2 regions of the Chitinolyticbacter meiyuanensis genome follow, and region 2 is predicted to be linked to the other one. Evidence: predicted binding sites of a transcription regulator. Region 2 holds the regulator's gene; the other holds the start of a gene.
What was found. Region 2 encodes NrdR, which represses ribonucleotide reductase genes. Its sites were predicted from a motif close to AAANACNATATATNGTNTTT; they were not measured.

Region 1: a site for NrdR is predicted at 9,524-9,543, ahead of FLM21_RS01540 (ribonucleoside triphosphate reductase). Genes of this name have one in related genera too.

What each region holds. Positions count from the first base shown of each region.
Region 1 is NZ_CP041335.1:344,484-359,744, forward strand. It holds gene FLM21_RS01505 (heme biosynthesis HemY N-terminal domain-containing protein) at 1-1,020, opposite strand, end outside; gene FLM21_RS01510 (uroporphyrinogen-III C-methyltransferase) at 1,017-2,057, opposite strand; gene FLM21_RS01515 (uroporphyrinogen-III synthase) at 2,106-2,864, opposite strand; gene hemC (hydroxymethylbilane synthase) at 2,861-3,793, opposite strand; gene katG (catalase/peroxidase HPI) at 3,943-6,219, opposite strand; gene FLM21_RS01530 (anaerobic ribonucleoside-triphosphate reductase activating protein) at 6,546-7,280, opposite strand; gene nrdD (anaerobic ribonucleoside-triphosphate reductase) at 7,282-7,467, opposite strand; gene FLM21_RS01540 (ribonucleoside triphosphate reductase) at 7,496-9,502, opposite strand; gene FLM21_RS01545 (F-box domain-containing protein) at 10,142-10,915, shown strand; gene FLM21_RS01550 (PM0109 family protein) at 10,921-11,475, shown strand; gene FLM21_RS01555 (threonine/serine exporter family protein) at 11,969-12,421, opposite strand; gene FLM21_RS01560 (threonine/serine exporter family protein) at 12,418-13,170, opposite strand; gene msrQ (protein-methionine-sulfoxide reductase heme-binding subunit MsrQ) at 13,215-13,793, opposite strand; gene proB (glutamate 5-kinase) at 13,896-15,014, shown strand; gene FLM21_RS01575 (glycerate kinase) at 15,043-15,261, opposite strand, start outside.
Region 2 is NZ_CP041335.1:1,465,520-1,480,780, forward strand. It holds gene FLM21_RS07045 (magnesium transporter CorA family protein) at 1-452, shown strand, start outside; gene glyA (serine hydroxymethyltransferase) at 552-1,796, shown strand; gene FLM21_RS07055 (Dph6-related ATP pyrophosphatase) at 1,884-2,552, shown strand; gene FLM21_RS07060 (phospholipase A) at 2,566-3,795, opposite strand; gene FLM21_RS07065 (hypothetical protein) at 4,176-4,925, opposite strand; gene nrdR (transcriptional regulator NrdR) at 5,205-5,663, shown strand; gene FLM21_RS07075 (hypothetical protein) at 5,667-6,047, shown strand; gene ribD (bifunctional diaminohydroxyphosphoribosylaminopyrimidine deaminase/5-amino-6-(5-phosphoribosylamino)uracil reductase RibD) at 6,044-7,165, shown strand; gene FLM21_RS07085 (YfgJ family double zinc ribbon protein) at 7,162-7,311, shown strand; gene FLM21_RS07090 (tetratricopeptide repeat-containing response regulator) at 7,308-8,918, opposite strand; gene FLM21_RS07095 (sensor histidine kinase) at 8,928-9,617, opposite strand; gene ribBA (bifunctional 3,4-dihydroxy-2-butanone-4-phosphate synthase/GTP cyclohydrolase II) at 9,815-10,909, shown strand; gene ribH (6,7-dimethyl-8-ribityllumazine synthase) at 10,973-11,440, shown strand; gene nusB (transcription antitermination factor NusB) at 11,450-11,941, shown strand; gene thiL (thiamine-phosphate kinase) at 11,944-12,900, shown strand; gene FLM21_RS07120 (phosphatidylglycerophosphatase A family protein) at 12,897-13,397, shown strand; gene bamC (NlpB/DapX family lipoprotein) at 13,459-14,595, opposite strand; gene dapA (4-hydroxy-tetrahydrodipicolinate synthase) at 14,623-15,261, opposite strand, start outside.

The DNA.
Region 1 (15,261 bases), 1.1 Mb from region 2:
CAGCCGGCCCAGCGTCAGCAGCAGCTCGTGGTCGTCGCGGCGGGTCTTGAGCCAAGCCTCGGCCTGCTGCAGCTGGCTCTGCACGACGTCGCCTTCCAGCGCCAGCGTGCCATAGCGCAATACCAGCTCGCCGGACCAGTCGGCCGCCAACGCTTCCTCGATCGCTTCGCGTGCGAGTTCGGGTTGCTGTTGCTCGCAGAAGGCATCGACCACGGCCAGTACCAGTTGCGGCGCGGTGCGGTCGCTCGCGGGCAGGCGGGACCACCAGTCCTTCAGTTCCTTCAGCGAACGTGGCTTGCCGGCCAGCGATGCCAGCTGCGCCTGCACCCGCAGCCGGCTGGCCTGGGCGGCATCGATCGCGTCGCTCTTGGCGAGCTGGTCGACCAGCCGTAGTACCGCTTCCTGGTTGCCTTCGCGCTGACGGAGCCGCAGCTCCAGCTTGAGCGCGGCGGTGAGCTTGGGCGAGATCGCGCGTGCCTCGCCGATGGCGCGATTGGCATCGTCGTAGCGGCGTTCGTCGAGATAGAGCTCGGCCTCGGTCATGGCCAGCGCCAGATGCTGCGGGCCCAGCTTGGTGCGCAGCCGTTCGAAATACTGGTCGCGGCGGGTGTAGTCGCGCATTGCATGGGCCGCGCGCGCGGCGAGCAGCCCGTTCACCGCGAGCGCTTCCTGGCCACGGCTGGCGGCGAAGGCGTCGGCAGCCAGCCGCTCGGCGCGCTGGTAACGGCCCTCGAAGAAGGCGATGCGCGCCTCGCGCTCCAGCTCGACCGAGGCACGGTTGCGCCGGGCATCGCGATAACGGCGTACCCGTTCTGGCAGGCCGCCAAGCTCGCTGCCGACCTTCAGTGCGCCGTACAGCAACACCGTCACCAACAGCAGCAGCACGATGAACACATTGAGCGACAGCTCGATCCGCCACGGCGGGATGAACAGCAGCGCATAGCCGGTGTTCACCCGGGCGAACATCATCAATCCGACCGCAAGCGCGGCCAGTGCGATCAGCCAACCCAGCGCCTTCACTGTTGCACCTCCCGCGTGCTGATGCGGGCGCTACGCACGGCGGCCAAGCTCTCGGCGAGGCTGGGCAGCTGCATCGACAGCGTCTGTTGCGACAGTTCGGCCAGCGTACGCTGGGTGTTGTGCGTTTCGCGGGCGTCGCGATCGAAGTAGCCGGCGAGGTACTGGTCGACTGCCTTGAGATCGGCACGGAAGGCACCTTCATTGCGCAGCAGCAGCGCGGTGCGAGCGTCCAGGAGGCGCAGCTTCACGTTCTCGCGCAGGAAGAAGGCCTGCTCGGGCGTGAGCAGCATGGCTTCGGGCTTGTCCATTTCGCGGATTCGCACCAGCTGGCGCAGTTCGCCCCACAGCTCGCTGCCCAGGCGCTCGAACCAGTTGCGGGTGTCCGCCTTCGACGACGGTGCTGCGGCATGGTGGTAGCCATCGACGGCCAGCGGCAGCTTGTCGACGGTGCCGACGAGGCTGTCGAGCTTGGCCGAGATGCCGACCACGTCGAGATAGGGTTGGGTCTTCAGCCGGTCGATGTCGCGCGCCACCGCCTGGCGCACGGGGATCAGCTCGGGCCGGTCGAGCTCGGCGAGCTTGTTCTGCACCGTTTCCAGCCCGACCAGCGCGCTTGTCACGTTGCCGGCCAGCTGCAGCTGCTGGCTGGCGAACGACAGCGTCTGTTCCAGATCGGCCAGCACGCGTTGCGTTTCGCTGCGGGTGAGTGCGTCGTACAGCGTGGCGAGTGTCGCCTGCTGCGATTGCGCCTCGGCCTGCCTGGCGGTGACCTGGGCAAGCTCGCGCTCCAGCGTGCGCAGCCGCTCGTTGGCTGCTGCTTCACGCGCGGTCGCGGCATTGGCTTGCTGCGCATGGCGTGCCAGCTGGTCGCCAACCTCACGCTTCATCGCCTCGGTGGCCTGCTGCTGGTACAGCCAGACACCGGCCGCTGCGGCCAGGGCGATGGCTGCCAGCACGGTACCGGCGGACGGCGCGAAGCTGCGTTTCGGTTTGGGCGCGGCAAGCGCGGCGGAGAGCGAGTCTGTTTGCTGCGTCATGTGTACCTAGGGCCTGTTTACAGGTGTTTCACGGCGCTGGGGCCTGCGCTATTGCGCATAGTGGCGGTGCACTGCGTCGACGATACCGGCATCGCCGGCGGCAGTCAGCGTGACGTGGCTGACGCCGAGTTGCTGCAGGGCCGCAACGATGCGCGGATGCGGCGCAAAATACTGTAGCGATTGTAGCCGCTCGCGGGTGACGGCTCCAATCGCGGAAAACAAGTGTTGCGCGGCTTCGGAGCTGGAAATGACCACGCCATCGCAACCGGCGGCGAGCTCGGCGGCAAGGTGGGCTTCGTCGAACGCCGGCGGCAGCCGCCGGTAGGCGGCCACGGTGGTCAATGTGGCGTGCCGCGCGGTCAGGCCTTGTGGCAGCACCTCGCGGCCGCCGTCGCCGCGCAGCAGCAGTGCCTGCTTGCCGGCGAGCGGCATCACGCGGTCGAGTTCGGCGAGCAGGCCTTCGCTGTCGTAGCGCTCGGTGGGCGCGATCACCCGTGCGATGCCCAGCTCACGGGCCCGTGCGGCGCTGCCGGGCCCGACCACGGCGGCGGGCAGGGGGGCGGGCCATGGCGTGTTCAGCCGTTCGAACACGGCGTCGAGTGCTGACGGGCTGACGAAGATGGCGAGATCGAACTGATCGAGCCCGGCCAGCGCGGCGGTGAGCGGTGCCGGATCGAGCGGTGGTGCGATCTCCAGCAGTGGTAGCCGCACCGCGATGGCGCCGGCGGCAGTCAGCTGCGCTGCCAGTGCATCGGCCTGATTACGCGGCCGGGTAACCCAGATGCGGCGGCCGGCGAGCGCGCTCATGCTTCCTTCAGCGCTTCCAGGATGTCCGCTGCGCCCTCGGTCAGCAACAGTTCGGCCACCTTGAGGCCCAGGCCGTCGGCGGCGGCGCGGGTGCCGTTGGCCTCACCGTAGACGATGCGGCTGCCGTCGGGCAGGCCGACGCAGCCCCGCAGGCGTAGGAAGCCGTCGTCATCCTCGGCGAAGGCGGCGAGCGGAATCTGGCAGGAGCCGCCGAGCCGACGCGACAGCGCGCGCTCGGCTGTGACGCAGGCGGCGGTTGCGGCATCGTTGAACGGCGCGAGCAGCTCGGCGAGGTCGGCACGATCGGCGCGGATCTCCAGGCCCAGCGCGCCTTGGCCGGGGGCCGGCAGGCTGTCGTCGAAGTGCATTTCGTCGCGAATGCGCTCGCCGAGGCCCAGGCGCTTGAGGCCGGCGGCGGCGAGCAGGATGGCGTCGTAATCGCCCGCATCGAGCTTGGCGAGGCGGGTGCCGACATTGCCGCGCAGTGGCTTCACTACCAGTTCCGGGTAGCGGGCGCGCAGTTGCGCCTCACGCCGCAGGCTGGAGGTGCCGACCACACTGCCGGCGGGCAGCTCGGCGAGGCTGGCGTAGCGGTTGGAGACAAAGGCATCGCGCGGGTCTTCGCGCTGGCCGATCGCGGCCAGGGCAAAGCCTTCGGGCAGTACCATCGGCACATCCTTCATCGAATGCACCGCCAGATCGGCGCGGCCTTCGGCCAGGGCCTGCTCCAGCTCCTTCACGAACAGACCCTTGCCGCCGATCTTGTTCAGCGTCACATCGAGGATACGGTCGCCCTGCGTGGTCATGCCCAAGAGTTCCACCGTCAGGCCCGGGTACTGGGCCAGCAGCCAGTCGCGTACGTGATGCGCCTGCCACAGCGCCAGCGGGCTTTCACGGGTGGCGATGACGATGCGGTCGGGAAGAGGCATGGCGGCTGGGTTTCTGTAGAAAACACAGATTTTATCATGCGGGGGCAAAGGCTTAGCCGCTGCGGCATGGATGTGAAAACGCCCGGCTTCGGCCGGGCGTAAAGAGAACAGGAAAACGATCAGCGTCGGCTGCGCTATGCAGCCAAGGTTCAGGCCAGGTCGAAACGATCAGCGTTCATCACCTTGGTCCAGGCCGCGACGAAGTCCTGCACGAACTGCTGCTGCGCATCATTGCTGGCATAGACCTCGGCCAGCGCACGCAGCTGCGAGTTGGAGCCGAACACCAGGTCGACCCGGGTGCCGGTCCACTTCACCGTGCCGCTGGCGCGATCGCGCCCTTCGAACACATCGGCTGCATCCGATACCGGTCGCCAGGCGGTGCGCATGTCGAGCAGATTGACGAAGAAGTCGTTGCTCAACGTCCCTGGCCGCTCGGTGAACACGCCATGCGCGGCTTGGCCGACATTGGCACCCAGCACGCGCAGGCCGCCGACCAGCACGGTGAGTTCCGGCGCGGTCAGCGTCAGCAGCTGCGCCCGGTCGATCAACAGTTCCTCGGCTGCCACGCTGTAGCGCCCTTTCAGGTAGTTGCGGAAACCATCGGCGATCGGCTCCAGCGGCGCGAACGACGGCACGTCGGTCTGATCCTGCGTGGCATCGGTGCGGCCGGGCGTGAATGGCACCGTCACCGCGTGCCCGCCCAGCTTCGCCGCCTGCTCGATCCCCGCACAGCCTGCCAGCACGATCAGGTCGGCCAGCGAGATCTGCTTGCCACCGCCCGCCGTGCCATTGAATTCGGCCTGGATGCCTTCCAGCTTTTGCAGCACCTGCGCCAGCTGCGCCGGCTGGTTGACTGCCCAATCCTTCTGCGGCGCCAGCCGGATGCGCGCACCATTTGCGCCGCCGCGCTTGTCGGAGCCGCGGAAGGTGGAGGCCGACGCCCAGGCGGTCGACACCAGTTCCGACACGGTAAGGCCCGACGCCAGCACCTTGGCCTTGAGCGCCGCGACATCGGCGTCGTTGACCAGCGGGTGATCGGCCTTGGGCACCGGGTCCTGCCAGATCAGTTCCTCGGCCGGCACTTCCGGGCCGAGATAGCGCGCGCGCGGGCCCATGTCGCGGTGGGTCAGCTTGAACCAGGCGCGGGCAAACGCATCGGCGAACTGGTCCGGGTTTTCCATGAAACGGCGCGAGATCTTTTCGTAGGCCGGATCGAAGCGTAGTGAGAGATCGGTGGTGAGCATGGTCGGCACCAGCTTCTTCGCGGGATCGTGCGCATGCGGGATGGTCGCGCCGGCGCCCTTGGCGACCCACTGGTGGGCGCCGGCCGGACTTTTGGTCAGCTCGTACTCATAGCCGAACAGGTTCCAGAAGAAGTTGTTGCTCCACTTGGTTGGCGTCGTGGTCCAGGTGACTTCCAGGCCGCTGGTGATCGTGTCGCCCGCCTTGCCGCTGCCGAAGCTGCTTTGCCAGCCCAACCCCTGTTCGGCGATATCGCCTGCTTCCGGTTCGGCGCCGACATGCGATGCGGGCCCCGCGCCGTGCGTCTTGCCGAAGGTGTGGCCGCCGGCGATCAGTGCCACTGTCTCCTCGTCGTCCATCGCCATGCGGGCAAAGGTTTCGCGGATATCGCGCGCCGCTGCGAGCGGATCGGGATTGCCATCCGGGCCTTCCGGGTTCACGTAGATCAGGCCCATCTGCACCGCGCCGAGCGGGTTTTCCAGCACGCGCGAGTGGATGTCGCCGTCGGCATCATCGTCGGTGACCAGTACCGCGTCGTCCTCGCCCTTGGCCACGCCCGGCGAGCCGTGGGCATAGCGCACATCGCCGCCCAGCCAGGTCTTCTCCGCCCCCCAGTACACGTCCTGATCCGGTTCCCACACGTCTTCGCGGCCGCCGCCGAAGCCGAAGGTCTTGAAGCCCATCGTTTCCAGGGCCACATTGCCGGCGAGGATCATCAGGTCGGCCCAGGAAATCTGCTTGCCGTACTTCTGCTTGACCGGCCACAGCAGGCGGCGCGCCTTGTCGAGGTTGACGTTGTCCGGCCAGCTGTTGAGCGGCGCGAAGCGCTGCTGGCCCCTGCCACCGCCGCCCCGCCCATCGCCGATGCGGTAGGTGCCCGCGCTGTGCCAGGCCATCCGCACGAACAGGGGGCCGTAGTGGCCGAAATCGGCGGGCCACCAATCCTGTGAATCGGTCATCACGGCGGCCAGATCGCGTTTCAGCGCCGGCAGATCAAGCTGCTTGAACGCTTCGCGGTAATCGAACGCGGCGCCCATGGGATCGGAGAGCGAAGAATGCTGGTGCAGGATGTTCAGGTTGAGCTGGTTGGGCCACCACTCGCGGTTCGAGGTGCCGCCGGTGCCCTGGCTGGTGAGCGCGCCATGGAAGGGGCACTTGCCCTGGCTTTCTACATTGCTGTTCATCACTTTCACTCCAACGACTACTGCACGGATGGAATGGATGTCGCCAGCTGGCTTGCCCGGCAGCATCCGGTTGCTTTGCGTGGTGGGCCTTGCACGGCGCTGAGCAGCTTTACGCGCAGTGGCGCCAAGATGGTGAATGGGCTGTGAACCGATCGAACCCAGTATCCGACTCGTTATCGCAAATGAAAAATTGATTAAATATTGAATAAAAATAGCGTAAAGCTATGAATAAGAGGTAGCCCATGCTGAATGGCGGCGAAAGCGCCATATGCATTTCGGGTAGGACAATCGGTGCGCTTGCGCAAGATGGTTGCCACTGCCGCGCTTCACGCCGCCTCGCGCAGCGTAAAGCGGTCGAACCGGCTGGCCAGCATGGAGAGCAGTTGCGAAGCGGGAGCGCCGACGGGATGGCGGATCAGTTCATCATCGCGGCAGCCGGTGGGCCGGAAGCACTGCAGCGCGTAGTCGCGCACGCCCAGTGCGGCAAGTCGATCCGCCAGTCGTACTAGCGCGGCATGGTCTTGCAGCAGCGGGTGCCAGGTGGTGCGGCATTCGAAGGCAACGCCGCTTGCCAGCAGCAGATCGAGCGAACGCTGCGCTGCCACGCCGCTGCTCGCCACGCCGGTCACGTCGGCGTAGTCGGCAAAGTCATGCTTCACGTCGAAGCCCACCCAGTCGAGCTGCGGCAGGCACTGCCCGAGCCGCGCCGGATAGGCGCCGCCGGTGTGCAGCGCCGTCTTGAAGCCAAGTGCGCGCACCTGTGCCAGCATCTCCGGCAGCCTGGCCTCGACCAATGGGTCGCCACCGCAGAACACCACGGCGTCGATCAGGCCGCGCCGGGTGGGCAACCAGCCCAGCAGTTCATCCCATTGTGGCGCGCCCGGCGGCGAGGCGCGCTGCTGCAGCGCCGGGTTGTGGCAGTAGCGGCAGCGCCAGGGGCAGCCGGCGACGAACACCACGCAAGCGAGCTCGCCCGGCCAGTCGCAGCCGGAAAACGGCACGAAGCCGGCCAGCCGGGGCGGCCGGCGGGCTTCGTCGTGCAGGCGCAGCGCGGTGTTCACCTCAGCGCTCGCGGAAGAACGTCCGCTCGGCAAATTCGCCCTGCTTGCCGGTATTGAACGCCGACACCGGCCGGTGATAGCCCATCACCCGGGTCCAGACTTCGCAGCGGGTGCGTTGTTCGTCGGGCAGGGCTGATGTGGTCTGGGCATCGCTGGCCAGGTGGCGTTGTTCAGCGAGATCGGTCATCGCGGTAGTCCTTTAAGAGTGGTTGGTGTCATTCGGCACAGCAGGCTTCGCGCTGTTGCAGTAGATCGGCATCGCACTTGGGGCAGAACGCGTGGTGGCCAGACAAATAGCCGTGCTTGGGGCAGATCGAGAAGGTGGGCGTCACCGTCACATAAGGCAGCCGGTAGTTGGAAAGTGCACGCTGTACCAAGCGCTTGCAGGCCTCGGCCGACGAGATGGCCTCGCCCATGTAGAGATGCAGCACGGTGCCACCGGTGTATTGGCGCTGCAGCGCCTGCTGGCGCTCCAGCGCATCGAACGGATCGTCGGTGTAGCCGACTGGCAGTTGAGTGGAGTTGGTGTAGTACGGCTGCTCGAAGCTGCCGGCCTGAAGGATGCCGGGGTAGCGCTTGCGGTCCTCGCGGGCGAAGCGATAGGTGGTGCCCTCGGCCGGCGTCGCTTCCAGGTTGTAGAGGTGGCCGGTCTCCTCCTGGAAGCCGGTGATCCGCTGGCGGATGTGCGCCAGCAGCCGCAGCGCGAAATCGTGGCCCCAGGGTGTGGAAATGTCTTCGGCATCGTGCGTGAAGTTGCGGATCATCTCGTTCACGCCGTTGATGCCTAGCGTGCTGAAATGATTGCGCAGCGTGCCGAGATAACGCCGGCTGTACGGGTAGAGCCCGGCATCCATCAGCCGCTGGATCACCTTGCGCTTCAGCTCCAGCGATTGCTTGCCCAGCTCCAGCAGCAGATCGACACGGCGCAGCAGCCCCGCCTCGTCACCGGCATATTCGAAGCCGATCCGTGCGCAATTGAGCGTGACCACACCGAGCGAACCGGTCTGCTCGGCACTGCCAAACAGGCCGTTGCCACGCTTCAATAGCTCGCGCAGGTCCAGCTGCAGCCGGCAGCACATCGAGCGCACCATCTGCGGTTCCAGATCCGAATTCACGAAGTTCTGGAAATACGGCAGGCCATACTTGGCGGTCATCTCGAACAGCAGCGCGCTGTTGGGGTGATCCCAGGCGAAATCCTTGGTGATGTTGTAGGTGGGAATGGGAAAGGTGAACACGCGCCCCAGCGCATCGCCTTCCATCATCACCTCGATGTAGGCGCGGTTGATCAGGTCCATCTCGGCCTGCAGTTCGCCGTAGTTGAACGGGCATTCCTCACCGCCCACGTAGGGAATCTGCTCGCGCAGATCCTCGGGGCAGATCCAGTCGAAGGTGAGGTTGGTGAAAGGCGTCTGCGTGCCCCAGCGGCTGGGCACGTTCAGGTTGTAGATCAGCTCCTGGATGTACTGTTTCACCTGCGCATACGAGAGCTTATCGGCGCGCACGAATGGGGCCATATAGGTATCGAACGAGCTGAAGGCCTGCGCACCGGCCCATTCGTTCTGCAACGTGCCGAGGAAATTCACGATCTGGCCGATCGCGGCCGAGAAATGGCGCGGCGGCTTGGCCTCCACCTTGCCCGGCACACCATTGAAGCCCTCGTGCAGCAGCCGGCGCAGGCTCCAGCCGGCGCAGTAGCCGGCCAGCATGTCCAGGTCGTGGATATGGATCGCGCCGGCGCGGTGTGCCTCGCCCACCTCGCGCGGGTACACGTGGTTCAGCCAGTAGTTGGCGATCACCTTGCCGCTGGTGTTGAGGATCAGCCCACCCAGGCTGTAGCCCTGGTTGGCATTGGCCTGCACCCGCCAATCGCTGCGTTCCAGGTATTCGTTGATGCTGGCGGCCACATCGACCACGGTGCGCGTGTCCTCGCGCAGCCGGCGGTGCGATTCGCGGTAGCCGATATAGGCGCGTGCGGTTTTCAGGTAGTTCACCTGCAGCAGCACCGTTTCCACCGCATCCTGCACCGCCTCGATCTGCGCCGTGCCGCCGTCGTCGAGCCGCATGCACACCGTGCACGCCAGCTGCGCCGCACGCTCGTCATCGAACTCGCCAGTAGCTGCACCGGCGCGCGCCAGCGCATCGGCGATCTTGGTGGCATCGAACGGCACGATGCGGCCATCGCGTTTGCAGAGGTATTGCGGAGAGAGCGCCGAGCCCAACATCTTTGTGCTCCTTGAGGGGATGGGCACAATATATTGTGGTTTGGTGGGGAAATTCGGATGAACTGGGCTGGGGTTGATGGGGGTCAAAAACTGACGAGGGAGGGGGGATGTGCCTGCGGCACGGGGTGTAGAGGGCTGCCTTTGCCCGGCGAGTGGTGGCGATGGCTCGCGCTTCAGTGTTCCCTCTTTGGAGCAAGGGGGTGAGGGGGATTTGGTTGGATGTACAGCCTGCGCGGTTTTGTGTGCTACAGCTGGGAAGACACTAGTTAGCGCCTACGGCGCGGGTTTTGATGCCGGTTCCGCCCGGCGGACGGGTTCATTTCTTTTGCTTCGCCAAAAGAAACGAACCAAAGAAAAGGCGACCCCGTGCCTTACGGCCCTCTGGGCTTCCCTCAGTCGGTCGCGAGCCTAAGGTCTCGCTCCACTCCTTCGGCGCTTGGCAAAGGGGAGGAAAATTATGTGTCGACGTATGAGCTATGATGAAACGCCTTTGGATCAAGCCGGTAGGCGAACGAAGGACTTCACTTGCACAAATTTCAACATTTGACCCCAGCATTCCTACGGCCAAGGCCTTCCATGCCGAACGCGTCCCGCAAGATCTCGATGGCAGCAAGGCTGCGGCATGAAAGGAGTGGTTCAATGCTCACGGCGATATTGAACGGCAAAAAGCGTGGCTCTGGCTTGGCTGGTTTGGCGCTGCACGAGGTCGAAGGCGCCGAGGACATTCTGACCAGCTCGGTGTTCGAGCGAATTTCTTATTTTCCCGATCTATTGGTTGATGCATTTCTGAGGGAATTACTGACTACTGACTGCCACTGGGGGGCAATCCGCGAGTTTTGCTACTGGCCTCGGTTAAATCTGGATCAACAGCAGGTGGAACCCGATTTGCTAATCCATGCCGAGCATTCCATATTGATTGAGGCAAAGCGCTGGGATGGGGCGTGTCAGCAAAACCCATTACAAATAGCGAATGAGATTTTTGCCTGCCTGCAAGCCAAGTATTTGCGGGCCGGCGATTTCGTGTTGGTGCTGGGAGGCTTGCCCGAGGATGAAATGACGATCCGTGATCAATTCGAGCGAAATGTACGTTGCTTGCTCGCCAATGCTGGTGTAACGACAGAGGTCAAACTTGTGCTGCGCAGCTGGCGCCAGCTGTATGCCGCCATTGAGAAGGTCTGCTCGCAGCAAGCTGAACCGGCATTTAAGCGAATACTCAACGATATTGAATCGGCATTTGCTTGGCACGATGTGCGCCTAATGCCCATGCCGTGGTTGCATGACATGCCCACGGCTTCTCCGGCAAAGCTGGCCTGCGACACGGTCAATCTTTGGCGGCCAGGCACCAATGTTCATTTCGGCAGACTTGACATTGCGTGGGGATTCACTACTGAGTGCTTTGATTACTGGAGGTAGAGGCAATGGCCCAATCCCTGCAGGAAAAACTGGTGGAGGTGCGCCGCGCCTACCGCCTGCTGGCAGATTACCAGCAGCGGTTGGTGGAGCTGCTGGAATACATCAGAAAGCAACTGGGCTTTACTCAGTACCATCACATTTTCAATTCTGGAAATACCGGGGTGCCGTCACCTTATCGTTTGGCACAAAGCAGCGAGGGAGGAGTGTGGGCTCTACCCTTATTGTCCTCGCAATTATTCTGGATCAAGCACAAAGGCCAAGATGACCCGATACACTTGCAGCAGGCTGGCGACTGGATGATCTGTGCGATTTTGCGATCCGATGCCCATGGCGATAAAAGGATTCCTTGGTTGGATACAACCGAGCGTACTACTCCTGAAGAAAGCGTTAGTGAAATTAGTTTCTGCTTTTATCGCTGTGATGAATCACCCTTGGAAAAACCAACTGGTTTACTGGTGTTTACGAACCCAATGATTGGCCGCCCATTGGTCAGGTCAGTGCGGCGAATCAACCCAGCGGTTTTCGCATGTATGTTGACCGCATCGATCTGGCCGATCTGAACTCGGAAGAGGCAGTAAAGGCAGCCATCGGAAGGCTACGAGCGGATGTAGAGAAAGCGTTGGATGCCAAGCTTTAGGTAGCATCCCAGGCTCCACCTGCCGTTCGGAATCAGATCGTGCTGCGCCATGGCGCTAAGTAGACCCCTCTGTAACATGCAAGAAAGCGAGAACTTGACCGAGCAGCAGCCCCTCAAGACGTGTAGAACGCACCCGTGAAGGACCGCGTTTCAGAGGCATTTGCTTTGGCAGCTATGCAGGCTCGCGGTTTTCCTCCCCTTTGCCAGCACCGAAGGACCGGAGCGAAACCCTAGGCTCGTGACCGACTGAGGGAAGCCCGGAGGGCCGTAAGGCACTGGGTCGCGTTTTCTTTGGTTCATTTCTTTTGGCGAAGCAAAAGAAATGAACCCGTCCGCCGGGCGGAACCGGCATCCAATCACTGCGCCGCAGGCGCTAATCGCCAAATACACCACGGGCGCCGCCGCCCAATTCCCCTCTAATGCCCCTTCTTCGGCCACAACAACGCCGGCGCAGCAATCCCGATCGCTAGCGCGAGCAAAATCATCGCCGCCTTCACGATGTTGTAGCCGGCATCGACCAGATGCGGCTGAGCCTGGCTCGCGTCGGTGACGGTGGCGAGCTGCAGCAGAGCCTGCACGGCCTTGTACATGTAGGTGCCGGGCACCATGGGGATGGCGGCGCAGACGGCGTAGACCGGGGCGGCCTGGCGGGCGCGGCGGCTCCACCATTCGGCACAGATGCCGATCAACAATGCGGCGAGCAGGGTGCCGAGCACGATATCGCTGCCGGCGTGCAGCAGGCCGAAGCGCAGGCCGTGGCCGGCCAGCGCCAGTGCGCACGACAACCACAGCGTGCGCGGTGGCACGTTGAACAGCACGGCAAAGCCGAGTGCAGCGGGGATGGACCAGAGCTCGACCAGCCAGCTCATGCCAGCACCCGCAGCGCCAGGCTCATGCCGATGCCGATGCCGAGCACGAACACCGCGCTCATCGTCAACCGCACGGTGCCGTTGAGGTAGTTGCCGCTCAGAAGATCAGCCGCGCCGTTGATCAAGGGCACGCCGGGGATCAGGAACAGCACCGAGGCGGCGAGCGCGGCATCCGGCGTGGCGGACCAGCTTCGCGCGAGCAGGCCGGTGACGCTGGCGGCGAGTGCGGCGGTGGCGATGGCGAACACCAGCGGCTTGTAGCCCTGTTTGGCCAGCACCAGCCGCAGCCCGGTGCCGAGCCCGGCGCCGATGGTGGTGGCGAGCACGGCGGCGAGATCGCCGCCGAACAGCGCGGCAAAGCCGCCGCAGGCAAAGCCGACCGCCAGCGCGGTCAGCCAGCGCGGTGCGTAGTGCGGGTGATCGTGCAGTTCGCGCAGCAGGGTGGTGAAAGCCGGAGCGCCGATGCGCTTGGCTTCCAGTGCTGCCAGTGCACGCTCCACCCCAGTGAGTGCGCGGAAGTTCACGCCCATGTGCGGCGCCTTGTAGAAGGCGGTGTGCTGCTGCCCGCTGCCGTTTACCGTCAGCCCCAGGTTGAGCGAGGACACCACGGTATAGGCGCTGTCCGCGCCGAGGGCGCGGGCGGTGCGGACCATGGTTTCCGAGGTGCGGGCGGTGTCGCCGCCGGACTGGTGGACCAGATTGCCGGCGGTGAGGGCGAGGTGGGCGATATCGGCGAGGGCAAGCGTCATGCCGATAGCTTAGGCGATGGCGGCGATGACCGTGTTGCGCCGCATCAAGCGCGCCAGCGCCGCCACACGCGCCAGCCCAGCAGCAGTGCCAGCACGGCGGCGTAGATCGCCGGCTCGGTCACGTCGCGCTTCACCAGCCACCAGTAGTGCAGCACGGCGAGCACGGCCACCAGGTAGACCAGCCGGTGCAGCCGGCCCCAGTTGCGCTTGAGCCGGCGCATCATCGCGTCGGTCGAGGTGACGGCGAGCGGCAGCAGCAAGAGCAGCGCGGTAAAACCCACGGTGATGAAAGGGCGCTTCACCACGTCGTGCCACATGGCGGCAAGGTCGAAGCCATGGTCGAGCGCCAGCCAGATCAGGAAGTGCAGGCAGGCATAAAAGAAGGCGAACAGCCCCAGCATGCGGCGCAGCCGGACCAGCGCATTCCAGCCGGTGAGCTGGCGCAGCGGCGTGATGGCGAGCGTGGTCAGCAATCCGACCAGCGCCCAGGTGCCGGTCTGGTGCGTCAGGTATTCGACCGGGTTCACGGCGGCGAACACGAATACACCGGTCCACGCCAGTGGCGCGAGGCAGGCGAGGAACAGCGTGGGCTTGAGCCAGCGAGGCAGGGTGGAGGGCGGCATGGGGCTAGGTGGATCCGTCGGGCTGCGAGTTCCCGTCAGTCGTCGCTCAGCAGCAAAACTGACAGCCCGGCTATAATCGGCGGCTCTACGGGAAATCGCATCATGAACAGCCTTATCCAGTCCGCGCAACGCATCGTCGTCAAGGTCGGCTCCAGCCTCGTCACCAACGAGGGGCGCGGGCTCGATCACCATGCACTCGCCCGCTGGGCCGCCGAGATTGCCGAGCTGACGCGCCTGGGCAAGGCGGTGGTGTTGGTCTCCAGCGGTGCTATCGCGGAGGGCGTGGCGCGGCTGGGCTGGAAGGAAAAGCCATCGGCCGTGCACGAGAAGCAGGCTGCCGCCGCCGTCGGCCAGATGGGGCTATGCCAGGCCTACGAGAGCGCCTTCCGCGCCCACGGCCTGAAGACTGCCCAGGTGCTGCTGACGCATGAGGACATGGCCGATCGCACCCGTTACCTGAATGCCCGCTCGACGCTGCTGACGCTGCTGGGCCTTGGCGTGATTCCCATCATCAACGAGAACGACACCGTGGTCACCGCCGAGATCAAGTTCGGCGACAACGATACGCTGGGCGCGCTCGTCACCAACCTGATCGAGGGCGACGCCCTGATCATCCTGACGGACCAGCAGGGCCTCTACACCGCGGACCCGCGCAAGGACCCGAGCGCCACGCTGATCCGCAACGCGGTGGCCGGCACGCCGGAACTCGAGGCCATGGCCGGCGGCGTCGGTTCCAGCGTCGGCACCGGTGGCATGTATACCAAGATCATCGCCGCCAAGCGCGCCGCGCGCAGCGGCGCCGCCACGGTGATCGCCTGCGGCCGCGAGGACAGTGTGCTCACCCGGTTGGCCAGCGGCGAGCCCATCGGCACCGAACTGGTGGCGCAGACCACGCCGCTGGCGGCGAAGAAGCAATGGATCGCCGATCATCTGCAGTTGCGCGGCCGGGTCCTGGTCGACGACGGCGCGCGCCGTGCAGTCGTCGAGCGCGGTTCCAGCCTGCTGCCGATTGGCGTGATGGCCGTCGAGGGTGAGTTCTCGCGTGGCGACGTGGTCAGCTGCGTGGACGCGGAAGGCCGAGAGATCGCCCGCGGCCTTGCCAACTACGGCGCAGCCGAAGCCCGCCGCATCGTGCGCCTGCCCACCGGCCAGATCGAGGCTGCGCTCGGCTATATCGACGAACCCGAGCTGATCCACCGCGACAATCTGGTGCTGGTCTGAGCCACGGCCCGTCGGCCGGCAGCATCGGTTAACGCAGCAGCAGCCCGAGCTTGAGCAGGGCCGCGAGGTTGCGCGCTGCAGCCGTCAGCCGCGGCGCGGCGCGGGCCAGCGCTTCGGTGGTATTGCACGGTGCGCGGGTTGCGGCGAACAGCGCCGTGAAGCCGGCGTCCAGCAGTGCGTCGGCATCGTCGGCCAGGCTGCCGGCGAGCCCGATCACTGGCTTGCCCAGGCGCTGCGCACGTCGGGC
Region 2 (15,261 bases):
TCCGTGAAGTCTCCAACCAGCTGGTCGCCGACAAACTCTTCGTGATGCTGCGCCACCACCTGGATACTCAGGCGTTGTTCGACGAGGTGCGCGAATCGATGCAGCGCATGAACCAGTACCTGGAAAACGATGACCTGCGCCGCCAGGCCGATACCGTGGTGCGGCTGACCGTGGTGACCATCCTCGGCCTGATCGGTACTACCGCCACCGGCTTTCTCGGCATGAACATCTTCGACCTCGCCGCCGAGCCTGGCTGGAAGCGTTTCCTTTACTTCATGGCGGCGCTGGTACCGACGTCGGCGCTGACGTTCTACACGCTGTTGAAGTCGCGCGGCCTCTCCGAATTCCTCGACAGCGTGTCGGATGAACGCGTGCCCTGGCGTTGGCGCATCAAGGCTTTTCTCGGTATCTGGAAGCGCCGCCGCCGCGCCAGCGATCAGCGCGCGCCATGAATCGCTTTCATGGGGGCTTGCCGCATTCCACGGTGATAGCGAGGCGCAGCGTGTTAGAATTGCGCCAGTTTTTTCAATCGCCTACGGAAAACGGAACCCATGTTCTCCAAGTCTGTATCCATTGCCCAATACGATCCCGACCTCGCCGCCGCCATCTCCGGTGAAGTGGTGCGCCAGCACGAGCACCTGGAACTGATCGCTTCGGAAAACTACACCAGCCCGGCCGTAATGGAAGCCCAAGGCTCGCAGCTGACCAACAAGTACGCCGAAGGTTATCCGGGCAAGCGCTTCTACGGCGGTTGCGAATATGTCGACGTGGTCGAGCAACTGGCCATCGATCGCGTCAAGGCGCTGTTCGGCGCCGAATATGCCAACGTGCAGCCGCATTCGGGCTCGCAGGCCAACCAGGCGGTGTACTTCTCGATCCTGAAGCCGGGCGACACCGTGATGGGCATGAACCTGGGCCATGGCGGTCACCTGACCCACGGCTCGCCGGCCAACCTGTCGGGCAAGCTGTTCAACATCGTGCCCTACGGCCTCAACGAAAACGAAGAGATCGATTACGACGAGATGGAACGCATCGCGCTTGAAACCAAGCCGAAGCTGATCATCGGTGGCGCCTCGGCCTATGCGCTGCGCTTCGACTGGGCACGCATGCGCGAGATCGCCGACAAGGTTGGCGCCTACTTCATGGTCGACATGGCGCACTATGCTGGCCTGATCGCCGCAGGCGTCTACCCGAACCCGGTGCCGTATGCAGATTTCGTCACCTCGACCACGCACAAGACGCTGCGCGGTCCGCGCGGCGGCATCATCCTGGCTAAGGCGGAGTTCGAGAAGAGCCTGAACAGCAACGTGTTCCCGACCCTGCAAGGCGGCCCGCTGATGCACGTGATCGCCGGCAAGGCTGTGGCGTTCAAGGAAGCGGCGACGCCGGAATTCAAGGCCTATGCCGAGCTGGTGATCAAGAATGCCCAAGCCATGGCCAAGACCCTGGCCGAGCGCGGCGTACGCATCATCTCGGGCCGCACTGAATCGCACGTGTTCCTGGTTGACCTGCGCCCCAAGGGCCTGACCGGCAAGGCCGCCGATGCAGCGCTGGGCAAGGCGCACATCACCGTGAACAAGAACGCGATCCCGAACGACCCGGAAAGCCCGTTCGTGACCTCGGGCATTCGCATCGGTGCTCCGGCGATCACCACCCGCGGCTTCAAAGAAGCCGAGGCCATCGAAGTGGCCAACCTGGTGGCCGATGTGCTCGACAACCCGAACGACGAGGCCCACCTCGCCGCCGTGGCCGAGCGCGTGAAGGCGTTGACCGCGCGCTTCCCGGTCTACGGCTGATCCGTTGCCGGCGCAGGCCGGTGACAAAAACAAACCCCGTTGCACGCGCACGGGGTTTGTTTTTGTCCCTCACCCCGGAAGACCATCATGGATGCCTCACTCAACGTCGTCGTCAGCTGGTCTTCCGGCAAGGATTCCGCACTGTCGCTGCTGCGGTTGCGCGAGGACGCGCGCTACAACGTCGTTGGCCTCTGTACCACCCATGTCGATGGCTGGGTGCCCTACCAGAACACGCCACTGGCAGTGGTCAAGGCGCAGGCGCAACGGCTGGGGCTGCCACTGGTCGCCATCGCGCTGCCGCAGGTGTTCCCGGCCAATACGGTATACCAGCGCTGCGTGGTCGACGGGCTTAAGGTGAGTGGACTTGCCATCGAGGCCATTGCCTTCGGCGATCTGTTCCACAACGGCATCGCCGACTACCGCCGCAGCTATATCGAGCCCGCCGGCTGGCAGAGCGTGTTTCCGCTGATGGGTGAGCCACCGACAGCGCTGGCGGCGGAGATCCTTGGGCGCGGCATTCGCACCCGCGTGGTCACGGTCGATACCGATCAGCTCGATGGCCGCCATTGCGCTGCCTGGTATGACGCCGCCTGGCTCGCCAGCCTGCCGCCGAACGTCGACCCTTGCGGCGAGAACGGCGAGTTCCACACGCTGGTGACCGACATGCCGGGGTTTTCCCGGCCGCTGACCCTGCTGCCGGGCGAGGTCGACCGCAGCGGGCGTTTCCACGTACTGCGCTTCACCTGCCCGGGCTGAGCGGTTCTTGCCGTTACCGCCACAGGCTGTAGCCGATGCGGAACTGCGCGTTGCTGCGCTGGTTGTAATCGATCAGGGTCTCGCCCCAGCCTTCGAAGTAGCTCAGGTAGAGGTAGCCCATCATGCTGGGCACCCATTGCGACAGCGGGTAGGTCGCTTCCAGCTTGCCGCTGGTGTAGCCCTTGGTGCCGGTACGCAGCGTGGCGGCGAGCTCCAGCGACTGCGGGTGGCCAAAGGTGAAGCGGTAGTCGCCGTAGCCGCGATAGTCCTCGATGTCCTGGTTGTAGTCGCCCTTCTTCGCGTAGTAGTAGAGCTTGGGGGAAAAGGTCCAGTGCCAGTCGGCCGGGTCGCCGAGGTAGAAGGTCGGCTTGACGAACAACAGCTCCACCGCGCGTGAATCGGCTTCGTCCTCGCCATTGGATTCATGCTCGTAACCGGCTGCGAACGAGGTGCGGGTCAGCCAGCCGGCGTTGAGGCCGGTGTCGGGCAGGTAGTAGTAGAGGCTGGGGTTGTACAGCGAATCGTGGATCGGATAGGAGTCGGCTGCGAGGTCCATCAGCGCGGATTGGGTGTAGCCGATGTAGAGATTGTCGAGCAGTGAGCGCGATTGCGGGGTGTCGGGCTCGAACAGGCGGAACTTGAAGCTGAACTGGAACTGCGTGTATTCCCGGCCGTTGACGCCGACAGCGAAGTACACCGGATCTTGGAACGACAGTCGCGAGAGTGCCGCCGGGTTTTCCTGCGGCGCGCGTGCCGCACCGGCTGCTGGGGGATCGACCACGGCGGTGGTGGCGACGGTGGCCTCGCTTACCACTGGCAGTGGCGCCGGCTCGGCATCGGTGCGCCGCGCAAGGCCGATCATCATCGGCGCCACATCGAGATCGAGCAGTTCGAGCCGCACCTCGCCGCGCACCGTGGGCGGCACCGTGCCCGAATAGCGCACCTTGCGCGGCTGGCCGGGCACCGCTGGCGGATCGGCCATGCGATTCAGCGTGATCGCCACTGGCGGCTGAGGATAAGCGGTAAGGCTGGCCTGCAGCGCCGCAGGCGGCTCACCGGCCTGACCGTCGTCGAATACCAGCAGCGTCACGTCGAGCGTGTCGGTCACATCGACCTGACGTGGCATCGGGGCGACGGCGATCGATGCCAGCGCCGTGCCTGGCAGAACCAGGGCGGTGAGCAACGCACCACGGCAGAGCGTGGCGCGCAGGGGAACGGTTCGAACCGAGTTGGACTTGGGCATTGGGCATATCCGGCAAGCGGCTCCGGCTGGAGCCTGTTGCAGACAGCAAAGCATGCCGATTGCACGGTGCGGCTGTGAAAAATGGCATGGCAGCGCGGGTTACACACCCGCGATGAAGCGCGATTTCGCCGGGTCAGGGCCGCAGCCAACCGGCAAAGCGTGGGTCGTGCCGCAAAGGGGCCAGGCGCCAGCGTTGGCTGAGCAGCGGCTGCCAGTCGTGCGCCGGCAGAGGGGCAAGATTGGCCAGTGCCTGCTCGACCTCGCCGGCAGGGGCTCATGCTTCGGCGGCGAGCACGCGGAACCACGGATCGAACTCGCGGGCGGCCTCGTAGTGCAACGCCCAGTCGATGTATTCGGCGCGGCTCAAGGCATCGGGTGATTCAGCCGGCAGCAGCGCACTGTGGGCGGCGTAGTGTGCAAAGGGCAGAAAGCCACAGCGCTGGGCAAGCGCCAGCGATGGCCGGTTGTTGGCAAGGCTGTGCCAGCCTACCTCGGTGCTGCACCACCTGCCGGCCGAGGCCTTGCCGCCGTTTTTCCGGCATGACCCAGACGCCAAGCTCGGCACGTTCATTTGCCACCAATTCGGTCAGGCAAAGGGCAAGCAATTGCTTACCGTCGAACAGCGCGTGGCCGATATTGCCTGCGAGTGCTGTGTCGACATCGGTGCCGCGATCGTTTTCCAGCCAGCGATCAAGGGCGTGCCGGTCACTGGCATCCAGCGCAGTATCATCGGCATCCAGTGGCACGGTGCGATATGGCACCGGCGCTGGATATGGCTCGGCTGGGACGAGCGTGCGGCGCAGCACGATGCGGGGGTGGGGACGGGCTACCTGGTTGTGCAGGAAGAGCGGGAACTGGGCGAGCCAATGCGGCCCATCGTGGATCAGGTAGGCGGTGGATGGGATCAATCCACCGAGGGCAATAAGGTCGGTCGCCGGGCCGGGTGTGCCGCCGAGGTACCAGCCCAGGTCGCAGCCGACCAGGACGATGCAGGGGGAGGGCAGGGTATCGACCCAGAGTGAGCCGGGTCGTTGTCCGTGCCGGACCGCGTGTACGGCGAGATGCCGTGCGGCAAGCGGTTCAAGCAGTGCGTGGGCGAGGTTGATGTCGTGCAGGGCAAGCTGGCGCATGGGTAGTCCGGTAGGGCGCAAGGGCGCGTAGGGTGGGAGTGCAGGTTGGGCTGAGTGTGGAAAGGACGGTGCGCATACCTGCCTCCTGGCCTGAGCGGCCTCCGGTGTTGAACAGCGCTGCCATGCTAGCGCGTGGTACGGGCTGAGCGTGCCTGGCAGGCCCATGCCGACAAGGCTGGCAAATCGCGCTGCGACGCTTGCACGTGGAGGCACCGTTTCGCCGTACCGCGGATGCGGGTTATCCTCGCGGCAGACCAACACAACCGGTGAACCGCTCCCATGAAATGCCCGTTCTGTGGATCACCCGATACCCAGGTGGTCGATTCGCGCGTGTCCGAGGAAGGCGATACCGTGCGTCGTCGGCGCCGCTGCGCCGTGTGCGACAAACGCTTCACCACCTATGAGACTGCCGAGGTGCGCCTGCCGCAGGTGGTCAAGGCCAACGGCCAGCGCGTCGATTTCGATCGCGAGAAGATCCGCACCTCTTTCCATCGCGCGCTGCACAAGCGGCCGGTGCCGACCCAGCTGGTCGACGAGGCGATCGCCCGCATCATCCAGAAGGTGCTCACCGTCGGCGATCGCGAAATCATGTCGCGCCAGGTGGGCGAGATGGTGATGAATGAGCTCGCCAAGCTCGACAAGGTGGCCTATATCCGCTTCGCTTCGGTCTACCGCAGCTTTTCCGACCTCGACGACTTCCGCGACGTGATCAAGGAAGTGGACAAGTCCAAGGATTGAGCCATGCGTCCACCCACATTGCCCGAGCAGCTGGGCTTCGTCTCAGGCCAGCGCTATGCGCTGGTTGCGTTGCCCGATGCGATAAGGCCATTGTTCTCGGTGCTGCCCGACGGCACCCAGCAGGCCGACTGCAACCTCGATATTGCCGTGCTGTTCGTCTCGGACAGTATCATGCTGGCTGCCCGCTGGGCCGATCTGGCGCCGATGCTCACGCCGAGCAGTCTGGTCTGGCTGTGCTGGCCGCGGGCCGGGGTGCTGCGCAGCGATCTAGACCAGCCACGGGTCGAGGAGATGATGTCGGCCCGTGGCTTCCATCCCGCGCGCGCGCAGGCGGTCGATGAGGTCTGGACCGCGCTGCAATTGTCGCCGGTGGCGCGCCCATGAGCTTTTCGGCGGCAGACCACGGCCACATGCAAGAGGCGCTACGCCTAGCCGAGCGTGGCCAGTGCCTGACCAGCCCCAATCCCAGCGTCGGTTGCGTACTGGTGAAGGGCGGCGTGGTGGTCGGCAGTGGCCACAGCCAAGCGGCCGGCGGCCCGCATGCCGAGGTGATGGCGCTACGCCAGGCCGGCGAGGCGGCGCGCGGCGCGACCGCTTACGTGACGCTGGAACCCTGCAGCCACCATGGGCGCACCCCGCCGTGTGCCGATGGCCTGATTGCTGCCGGTGTGGCGCGTGTGGTCGCGGCGCTGCGCGATCCCAACCCGCTCGTGGCGGGGCAGGGGCTGGCGCGGCTTGCTGCAGCGGGTGTCGCGGTGCAGTCGGGACTGTTGCGCGAACAGGCGCTGGTGCACCACCGTGGCTTCCTCTCGCGTATGGTGCGCGGCAGGCCGTGGCTGCGGCTTAAGCTCGCGGCCAGCCTCGATGGGCGCGTTGCGCTGGAGAGCGGCGAATCGCAATGGATCACCGGGCCGGCCGCGCGGGCCGATGTGCAGCGGCTGCGGGCGCGTTCCTGCGCCATGCTGACCGGCGTAACCACGGTGCTGGCCGACGACGCGCAACTGACAGTGCGTGAGCCGCACGGCGTGCTGTGGCAGGGGCGCCAGCCCATGCGCGTGGTGCTCGACAGTACGCTGCGCACGCCGGCTTCGGCCAAGCTGCTGCATACCCCGGGCGTGCTGATCGTCGGCGCGTTCGACAACCCGAACCGGGCGCTGCTTGAGGCGGCCGGTGCCGAAGTCATCCTGCTGCCGGGCGCGGACGGGCGCGTTGATCTGGCCGGCGTGCTGGCCGAGCTCGGCCGGCGCGGACTCAACGAGGCGACGGTGGAGGCCGGCGGCGTGCTGGCCGGTGCCTTGCTCGCTGCCGGCCTTATCGACGAGATCGTGCTGTACCAGGCGCCGGTGCTGATCGGACGCGGCAAGCCGTTGGCCGACTTCACGCTGGCGAGCCTCGCGGACCGGATTGCACCGCAGCTGATCGAGCGGCGCATGGTCGGCGCGGACCAGCGAATCACGTTGCGGATGACCGATCCCGCATCGTTGTCGGGAGATGTCGCATGAGTGAACAGGCCATACCCTGCCCCGATTGTGGCAAGCCGCTGGACGTGATGCAGGCCTGCGGTGCGAAGAGCTACTTCTGTCCGCACTGCAACGAGCTCAAGTCCAAATCGCGCGTGGAAGCGCCGCCGCCGCCGAAGCAGCCCTAGGCGAGCAGCGCCAGCGCATCCATCAGCTGGGCGAAGCGTTTTTCGCCTGGCGAGAGCTGGTTGGCGCGCAGCAGTGCCTGCCGGCTCTCGGCCACCAGGGCGCGGTCAGGCCCCTCGCGCTGCAGGTACAGCACGGCGACCGAGGCGAAGTTGAGCAGCACGCGGGCATTGTTCGGCAAGGCCGTGCTGGCCGCGCGCATTGCGTCGATGGCTTCGCTGAGCTTACCGTCGCGCGCCAGCAGCACGCCGCGGTTCATCAGGTCCAGCGCTTCACGCCGGCTACCCTCGACCAGCTGGGCACCTTCCTGGCGCATGCCGGCGCTGTCGAATACCGTCTGCACCTGGGCGATCAGGCCCTGGTTCTCGTGGTTGTTCTTCACCACCTGCTGCAACAGCCTCACCGCGCTGTCCTTGCGCCCGGTGGCCAGCAGCAGCTCGGCCGCCTCGATGCTGGCGGCGTCGTCCGGCTGGCCGCCGCCGCCCTTCAGCAATTCGTCCACCTCGGCGGCCAGCGTGTTGGCCTTGGCCAGCTGGTGCTCCTGCTTGTAGATCAGCCCCTCGGCCGACTTGGCGCGCAGCTTCACGTCGTCGCTGTCGAACTGGCGCTGCACGGCACCGAGCACCTTCAGCGCCTCGGCATTGTTGTCGCTGGCGCTGCAGACCTTGGCGAGCCCGATGTAGGCATCCGGCGTCTTGAGGATGGAATGCTCGCCAACCAGGATGCTCTTGCGGAACGCGGCGTCGGCAATGGCGAGGTCGCCGCGCTTCATCGCGAGCTGGCCCAGGTTCTTCTGCCGCTGCGGCGAATTGGGCGAGAGCTTCAGTGCATCGGCGAGCACGGCCTCGGCCGCCTCGTCGTCGCCCAGCGCCTGCTGCGCGCGGGCCAGCCAGTCGTAGGCTTCCAGATAGGTGCGCTGCGCGGCGATCACCTGCGTGAGGTGATCACGCGCGGCCGTGTAGTCGCCCCGCTCGTAGCAGACGCGGCCGAGCCCGGTGCGTGCCCAGGCGAGTTCGCGCGCCGCGAGCACCTGCTCGAACAGCGTGCGTGCTGCGTCGAGATTGCCGGCGGACAGCAGCAACTGGCCCTTGATGCGCTGCAGCTCAGCGGCGTTGGCGGCGTCGGTCTTCAGCCTGTCGTCGCACAGTGCGATGGCGCGCAGGAACTGCTTGTTGACGATGGCCTGGTCGATGTCGGCAAACGCGCGTTTCTTGGCGGCGATGCGTTCCAGCCGGTTCAGCAACAGCTCGGTGGTGATCGGCTTGATCAGGTAGGCGTCGGGTTGGTACTCCACTGCCCCCATGATCCAGTCGGCGCTTTTCTCGGCGGTGATCATGATCCAGGTACAGGCCGGGCCGATCAGGTTGCGCAGCTTGGCTTCTTCCAGCACCTGCTGGCCATTCCGCCCGGCACCGAGGTTGTAGTCGCACAGCACGATGTCGAACTTGCGCTCCGCCAGCAGCGAGATCGCCTCCTTGCCGCTGGCGGCCATCTCGATGTCCTTGGCACCGCATTCGCGCAGCATGTCCCGCAGCATGCTGCGCATGCCCTGGAAATCGTCGATGACGAGGCACTGATAGCGGGCGAGCGGATGGAGAGAGGTAGCCATGGAGTCGAATCAGGGAAGGGTGAGCACGAAACAGCCGCCGCCCAGTACGCCGCCGTTTTCCAGGCGCAGGCTGCCGAGATGGTCGCGGTTGCGGTGCAGGCGCGCGACTTCGTGCGCGAAATAGAGCCCGAGCCCTGTGCTGCCGCTGAAGAAGTCGACGCCGGTGAGGCCGGCACGGCTGTCGAGCAGCATTGCTGGCGGATAGCCGCGGCCGTTGTCTTCCACCCGCAGTTCGAGCTCGCCGTGCTGTTCGCGCGCAGACAGCCGGACGGTGTCACGCGTGTAGTTGGCGGCGTTGACGAGGGCGTGGCCCAGCACGCCGGCGATCAGGTCGACGTCGAAATAGCCGGTGAGGTCGTCCGGCACATCGATGTCGAGCTGCAGCTGGCGGGTCTGGTACAGCACCCGGTTCTGCACCACCAGATCGGCATAGAGATCGGCGACCAGCGCGGGCACCGGGTCGAACGGGTAGAGTGCGTTGCCGAGCTTGTACACGGTGAGCAGGTGCATCAGGTTGCCATTGATGCGCTTGAGCTCGTACAACATGTGTGCGTAGTCGGCGCGGTCGGCGCCGCTGTCGGGCGGCAGCTCGCCCACCAGCTTTTCCACCATGCCGCCGAGCAGGCCCAGCGAATTCTTCATGTCGTGTACCGACGATGCCAGGAACAGCGTGATGTCGGCCTGCGAACTCGTCTCCACCGTCGATCTCCTCCTGAACCTGGCCTGGTCGATCCCGTCATTGTCGGACATGACGGCGTGCTGCGAATGAATATTATCAATTTCGAATATACGGCACGGACTGCTGCAGCGTAAACCGGAGGCATCAGGACTTTCACTGCAGCCAAGGCAGGCACAACAAGGTATCCTTGCCAGACTTTTGCTCTTTGCCGCACGCCATGCCGATTTCAGCCATCCAGGACATCATCGCCGATATCCGCAACGGGAAGATGGTCATCCTCGTCGACGAGGAAGATCGCGAGAACGAGGGCGACATCGTGATCGCTGCCGAGTTCGTCACCCCGGAGGCGATCAACTTCATGGCCAAGCACGCGCGTGGCCTGATCTGCCTGACGTTGTCGGCCGAGCGTTGCAAGCAGCTCAACCTGCCCCTGATGGTGAACCATAACGGTTCCAGCCACGGCACCAACTTCACGGTGTCGATCGAGGCAGCCGAAGGCGTATCCACCGGCATTTCCGCCTATGACCGCGCGCTCACCGTACAGAAGGCGGTGGCGTTCGACGCCAAGCCCAGCGATATCGTTTCCCCTGGTCATATCTTTCCGCTGCTGGCCCAGCCGGGCGGCGTGCTGGTGCGTGCCGGTCATACCGAGGCCGGTTGCGATCTGGCGCAGCTTGCCGGACTGCAGCCCGCATCGGTGATCTGCGAGGTGATGAACGACGACGGCACCATGGCGCGGCTGCCCGAATTGCTGGCCTTTGCCGAGCAGCACGATCTCAAGGTCGGCACTATCACTGACCTGATCCATTACCGTAGCCAGCACGAATCGTTGATCGAATGCATCGGGCGCCGCCGGGTGGATACCTTTGCCGGCGAATTCGAGATGGCGGTGTTCCGCGACAAGATGAGCGATGCCACCCACCTGGCGCTGGTCAAGGGCCAACCGCAGCCCGATGCGGAAACGCTGGTGCGGGTGCATGAGCCGCTGTCGGTGATCGACTGGCTGGACCTGGGCGCATGCAATCATTCCTGGAGCGTGCGCCAGACGCTGACCTCGATCGCCGATGCCGGCTGCGGCGTGATGGTGCTGCTGCACCGGCCCGAAGGTGGCCAGGAGCTGCTGGCCCGCGCCTTGCCCGAGCTGCAGCTCGAGACGCCGCGCAAGTGGGATCTGCGCACCTTCGGCATCGGCGCGCAGATGTTGCGCTACTTGGGCGTGGGCAAGATGCGCGTGCTCTCGCCCGAGCGGCGGATACCCAGCATGGCCGGCTTTGGCCTCGAGATTACCGGCTTCGCCTCGCCGGCGTGCTGAGCGAGTCGGACCGATACCCCTGTCCCGGCGTGCAGCCGGGGCGCTTCATTGCAGGATGCAACCATGAGCTTTACCCCCAACCGCGAACAGACGCTGCCCGACCTTGACGGTCGCGGCTTGCGCATCGGCATCGTCACCTGCCGCTTCAACGAGGCCATCTGCGGTGCGCTCAATGCCGCGTGCAGCAGCGAGCTGCAACGGCTTGGCGTCACCGAGATCGCCCACTACCCGGTGCCGGGCGCGTTGGAAGCCCCGCTGGCGCTGCAGGCGCTGGCCCGCACTGGCCGGTTCGATGCGCTGGTGGCCCTCGGCTGCATCATCCGTGGCGAAACCTATCACTTCGAACTCGTTGCCAACGAATCGGGCGCCGGGGTGACGCGCGTCGGGCTCGACGCCGGCATTCCGATTGCCAATGCCATCCTCACCGTCGAGAACGAAGAGCAGGCCATAGCCCGCCAGACCGACAAGGGCGTCGATGCCGCGCGCGTCGCCGTCGAGATGGCCCAACTCCTGAAACAGATCGCCGCATAAGGCCAGACCATGACCGAAGAGCAACACATCCCCATTCCCGCTGAACCGGCCAAGCCGAAGTCGGCCCGCCGCCGCGCCCGCGAGTTTGCCGTGCAGGGCATCTACCAGTGGCAGCTGACCGGCGATACCGTCAGTGGCATCGAGCGCTACCTGAAGGAAAGCAGCACCGCCTTCGGCCGCGCCGATGAGGCGCTGTTCCGCACCATCCTCTACGGCGTGCTGAAGGACCCGGCCGCGCTGCGCGATGCGCTGGAACCGCATATCGACCGCCCGTTCGAGGAAGTGAGCCCGGTGGAGGCGGCGGTGTTGTTTGCCAGCGGTTTCGAGATCCTGCACACGCCCGACACGCCGTACCCGGTCATCGTCAACGAGGCGATCGAGCTTGCCAAGACTTTCGGCGGCACCGACGGTCACCGTTTCGTCAACGGCGTGCTCGACAAGCTGGCCGCCACCGTGCGGGCGGCCGAGGTAGAGGCGGTCCGCGCCAAGCGCCGCGGCTGACCGTGAACGAATTCGAGCTGATCGCCCGCTATTTCCAGCGCCCCGCCAAGCGGGCGCTGCTGGGTGTCGGCGACGATTGCGCGCTGTTGGCGCCGCGGCCCGGCATGGCGCTCGCGGTGTCGGTGGACATGCTGGTCGAGGGGCGCCATTTCTTCGCCGACGTCGATCCCGAAGCGCTGGGGCACAAGGCGCTGGCGGTCAATCTATCCGACCTCGCGGCAATGGGCGCGCAGCCGGCGTGGTGCACGCTGGCGCTGGCCTTGCCGCGCGCCGATGCCGACTGGTTGGCCGCGTTCGCCCGTGGTTTCTATGCGCTGGCCGAAGCGAGCGGCATCGAGCTGGTTGGTGGCGACACCACGCGCGGCCCATTGACGATCTCGATCCAGGTTGCCGGTGAAGTGCCGCTCGGCCAGCCACTGCTGCGCAGCGGTGCCCAGCCGGGTGACGAGGTATGGGTGTCCGGTGAGCTGGGCGCGGCTGCAGCTGCGGTGATGGTGCGACAAGGTCAGCAACTGGTCCTCGATGCGTCGGCAATGGCGCATTGCGCCGAGCGGCTCGACCGGCCGACACCGCGCCTTGAGCTCGGTCAGCGGCTGCGTGGGCTGGCCACGGCGGCGCTCGATCTCTCCGATGGCCTGGTCGGCGATCTGGCGCATATCTGTGAGCGCTCGTCCTGCGGCGCGGTGCTCGATTGGTCACGCATTCCACGCTCCCCGATGCTGGCGGGCTTGCCGGAACCGCTGCAGCAGCAACTGGCTTTGGCGGGCGGGGATGACTACGAGCTGTGCTTCACCGCGCCGGCGGCACGTAGCGCACGAATTCGCGAGCTGGCCCAGGCATTGGGGCTGCCGTTGAGCTGCGTCGGCCGGATCGAGGTTGGCAGCGGCGTGCGGGTCGAGGATGGCCGGGCGCAGGCAGTGACGCTGGCGCAGCACGGCTACGACCACTTCGCTGCATGACGCACCCCGCTTCCAGTCTGGTCCGCCCGACCTGGCGCTTCCTCACGGCCCACCCGGCCCACTTCATCGCACTGGGTTTCGGCAGCGGACTCGCCCGGCGCGCACCGGGCACCTGGGGCACGTTGCTGGCCCTGCCGCTCTACGCAGTGTTGGGGTTGCTGCTGTCGCCCATTCAGATTGCCTGGTTGTGCCTGCCGGCATTCGCGCTGGGGTGCTGGGCGGCTTCGCGTACCGGGCGGGCGCTTGGCGTGCATGACCATGGCGGCATCGTCGTCGACGAGATCGTCGCCATGTGGCTGGTGTTGTGCACGGTGCCGTTCACCGTGCTCGGCTGGGGCCTGGCATTTGCCACGTTCCGCCTGTTCGACATCGTGAAGCCATGGCCGATACGCTGGTTTGATCGCAAGGTGCACGGCGGTTTTGGCGTGATGTTCGACGATATCGTGGCAGCAGGCTACGCGATTGCGCTGCTCTGGGTGCTGTTGCACTGGCTGTGAACCGAAAGGGATAAACAAAAACGGGTGGCTGAGCCACCCGTTTTTTTTGGCGTTGCGCCGATCAGCGTAACTGGGATTGCAGCGCCGATAGCAGCTTGCCCCGATTGTCCGCATCGACTACGGAGCCATCTTTGCCGGCCACGGTGAGCAGGGTGCCGTTGACCTGCGGGGCCAAGCGGATTTCGTACTCTGGCTGAACTTTCGCCGTAGCTTCGTCCTTGCCGCCGAAACCCAGGTTGGACCAGAAGCCGGTTTTCTTTTCCTCGGCGATGTCGGTATCGGCGTGGCGCACGAAATAGACACCCTTGCTGCGGTCGCGGTCATAGACCACGTAGCCGACCCGATCGAGTGCCAAACCGACACGACGCCAGGCACGATCGAAGTTGTCGTCAATGGCAAGCGCGGCATTGTTCTGTACCAGCGTGGCGCGTGGTTTGGCTATCGCAGCCGGCTTGACCACTGCCTTGGCCTGCTCCTCGGTCATGCCAAGGCGCTGCAGCATCAGCGACAGCATTTCTGCCTCGAGCTCCGGGTCGGTGGAGCGAGGCACCCACACGGTCTTGGTCTGGGCATCAGCAGCGCCGATCATGGCTTCGTTCGAGCCATCTGCAAACACTTCTTCCATTCCACGATGTGAAATGTAGATTTCGGTAGTGCCCGCTTCAGCACCTTGCTCAATGCGGGTGCGGAATTTGTCCAGCAGGCCGGTCGTGATGAACTGATCGGCCACCTTGCGCAGCATCTTGGTCACCCAGTCCTGCGGCAGGTTGGCGCGATTTTCCAGCCAATCGGTTTCCATGATGCCGATGCCCGGATTGTCGATCGCTAGCAGGAAACCCTGATCCAGCCAGAATTCGCGGATTTCCGGCCAGACCTTGGCGGGATCACCTTGCACCACCAGCCAGCGTTGGCCGCCGGCCTGCATCAGCTGGGCCTTGGCGCTCTGTGCAGGTGCTGCCTTCTCGCCTTCGGAGGGTTTAGCCTTGGCGACCGGTTCGACCACGGTCTTGCCGGGCAGCACGTAGCCACCAGCGTTGGCAGGGGCGGTCAAATCCGGTGGGATTTCGAGACTGTTCTTGGAGATGTTGTCGCTGCCGGAGCGGTAATCGACCTTGCGTTGCATCAGGATGTCGTCCGAGCTGCAGGCAGCGAGGGCTGCGGTGAGCAGGACGAACAGCAGGCGGGGCTTCACGTTCATGAACTGGCTTCGCGTTAAGGGTTGCGGTTACAGCGCACCGGCCATCTGCATGGCCTGGCGGACGACGTCTTGGGCACCGTCGGACAAGCGGGTGAGCGGCAGGCGGATGCCGGGCCCGATCAGGCCCATTTCCTCCAGCGCCCACTTCACCGGAATGGGGTTGGCTTCGACGAACAGGTGCTTGTGCAGCCCCTGCAGGCTGTTGTTGAGTTCGCGGGCAGTGGCGATGTCCCCGGCGAGTGCAGCGGTACACATCTGCTGCATGCGACCGGGTGCAACATTGGTGGTGACCGAGATCACGCCATGGCCGCCCAGCAATAAGAAGGCGAGGGCCGAGCCGTCATCGCCGCTGTAGAGCAGGAAATCCTTGGGAGCACGGCGAACCAGATCGGCAGCGCGTTCGAGGTTGCCGGTGGCTTCCTTGATGCCGACGATGCCGGACACTGCCGCCAGGCGCAGCACGGTATCGTTGCTCATATCGGCAACGGTGCGACCGGGGACGTTGTAAAGCAGCGTCGGCAGGCCGCCTTGTTCGGCGATGGCCTTGTAGTGCTGGTACAGGCCTTCCTGGGTCGGCTTGTTGTAGTAGGGCACGACCGAGAGGCCATAGGCGGCGCCAACGGCCTTGGCGCGTTGCGACAGGTGGATCGCTTCGCGGGTGGAGTT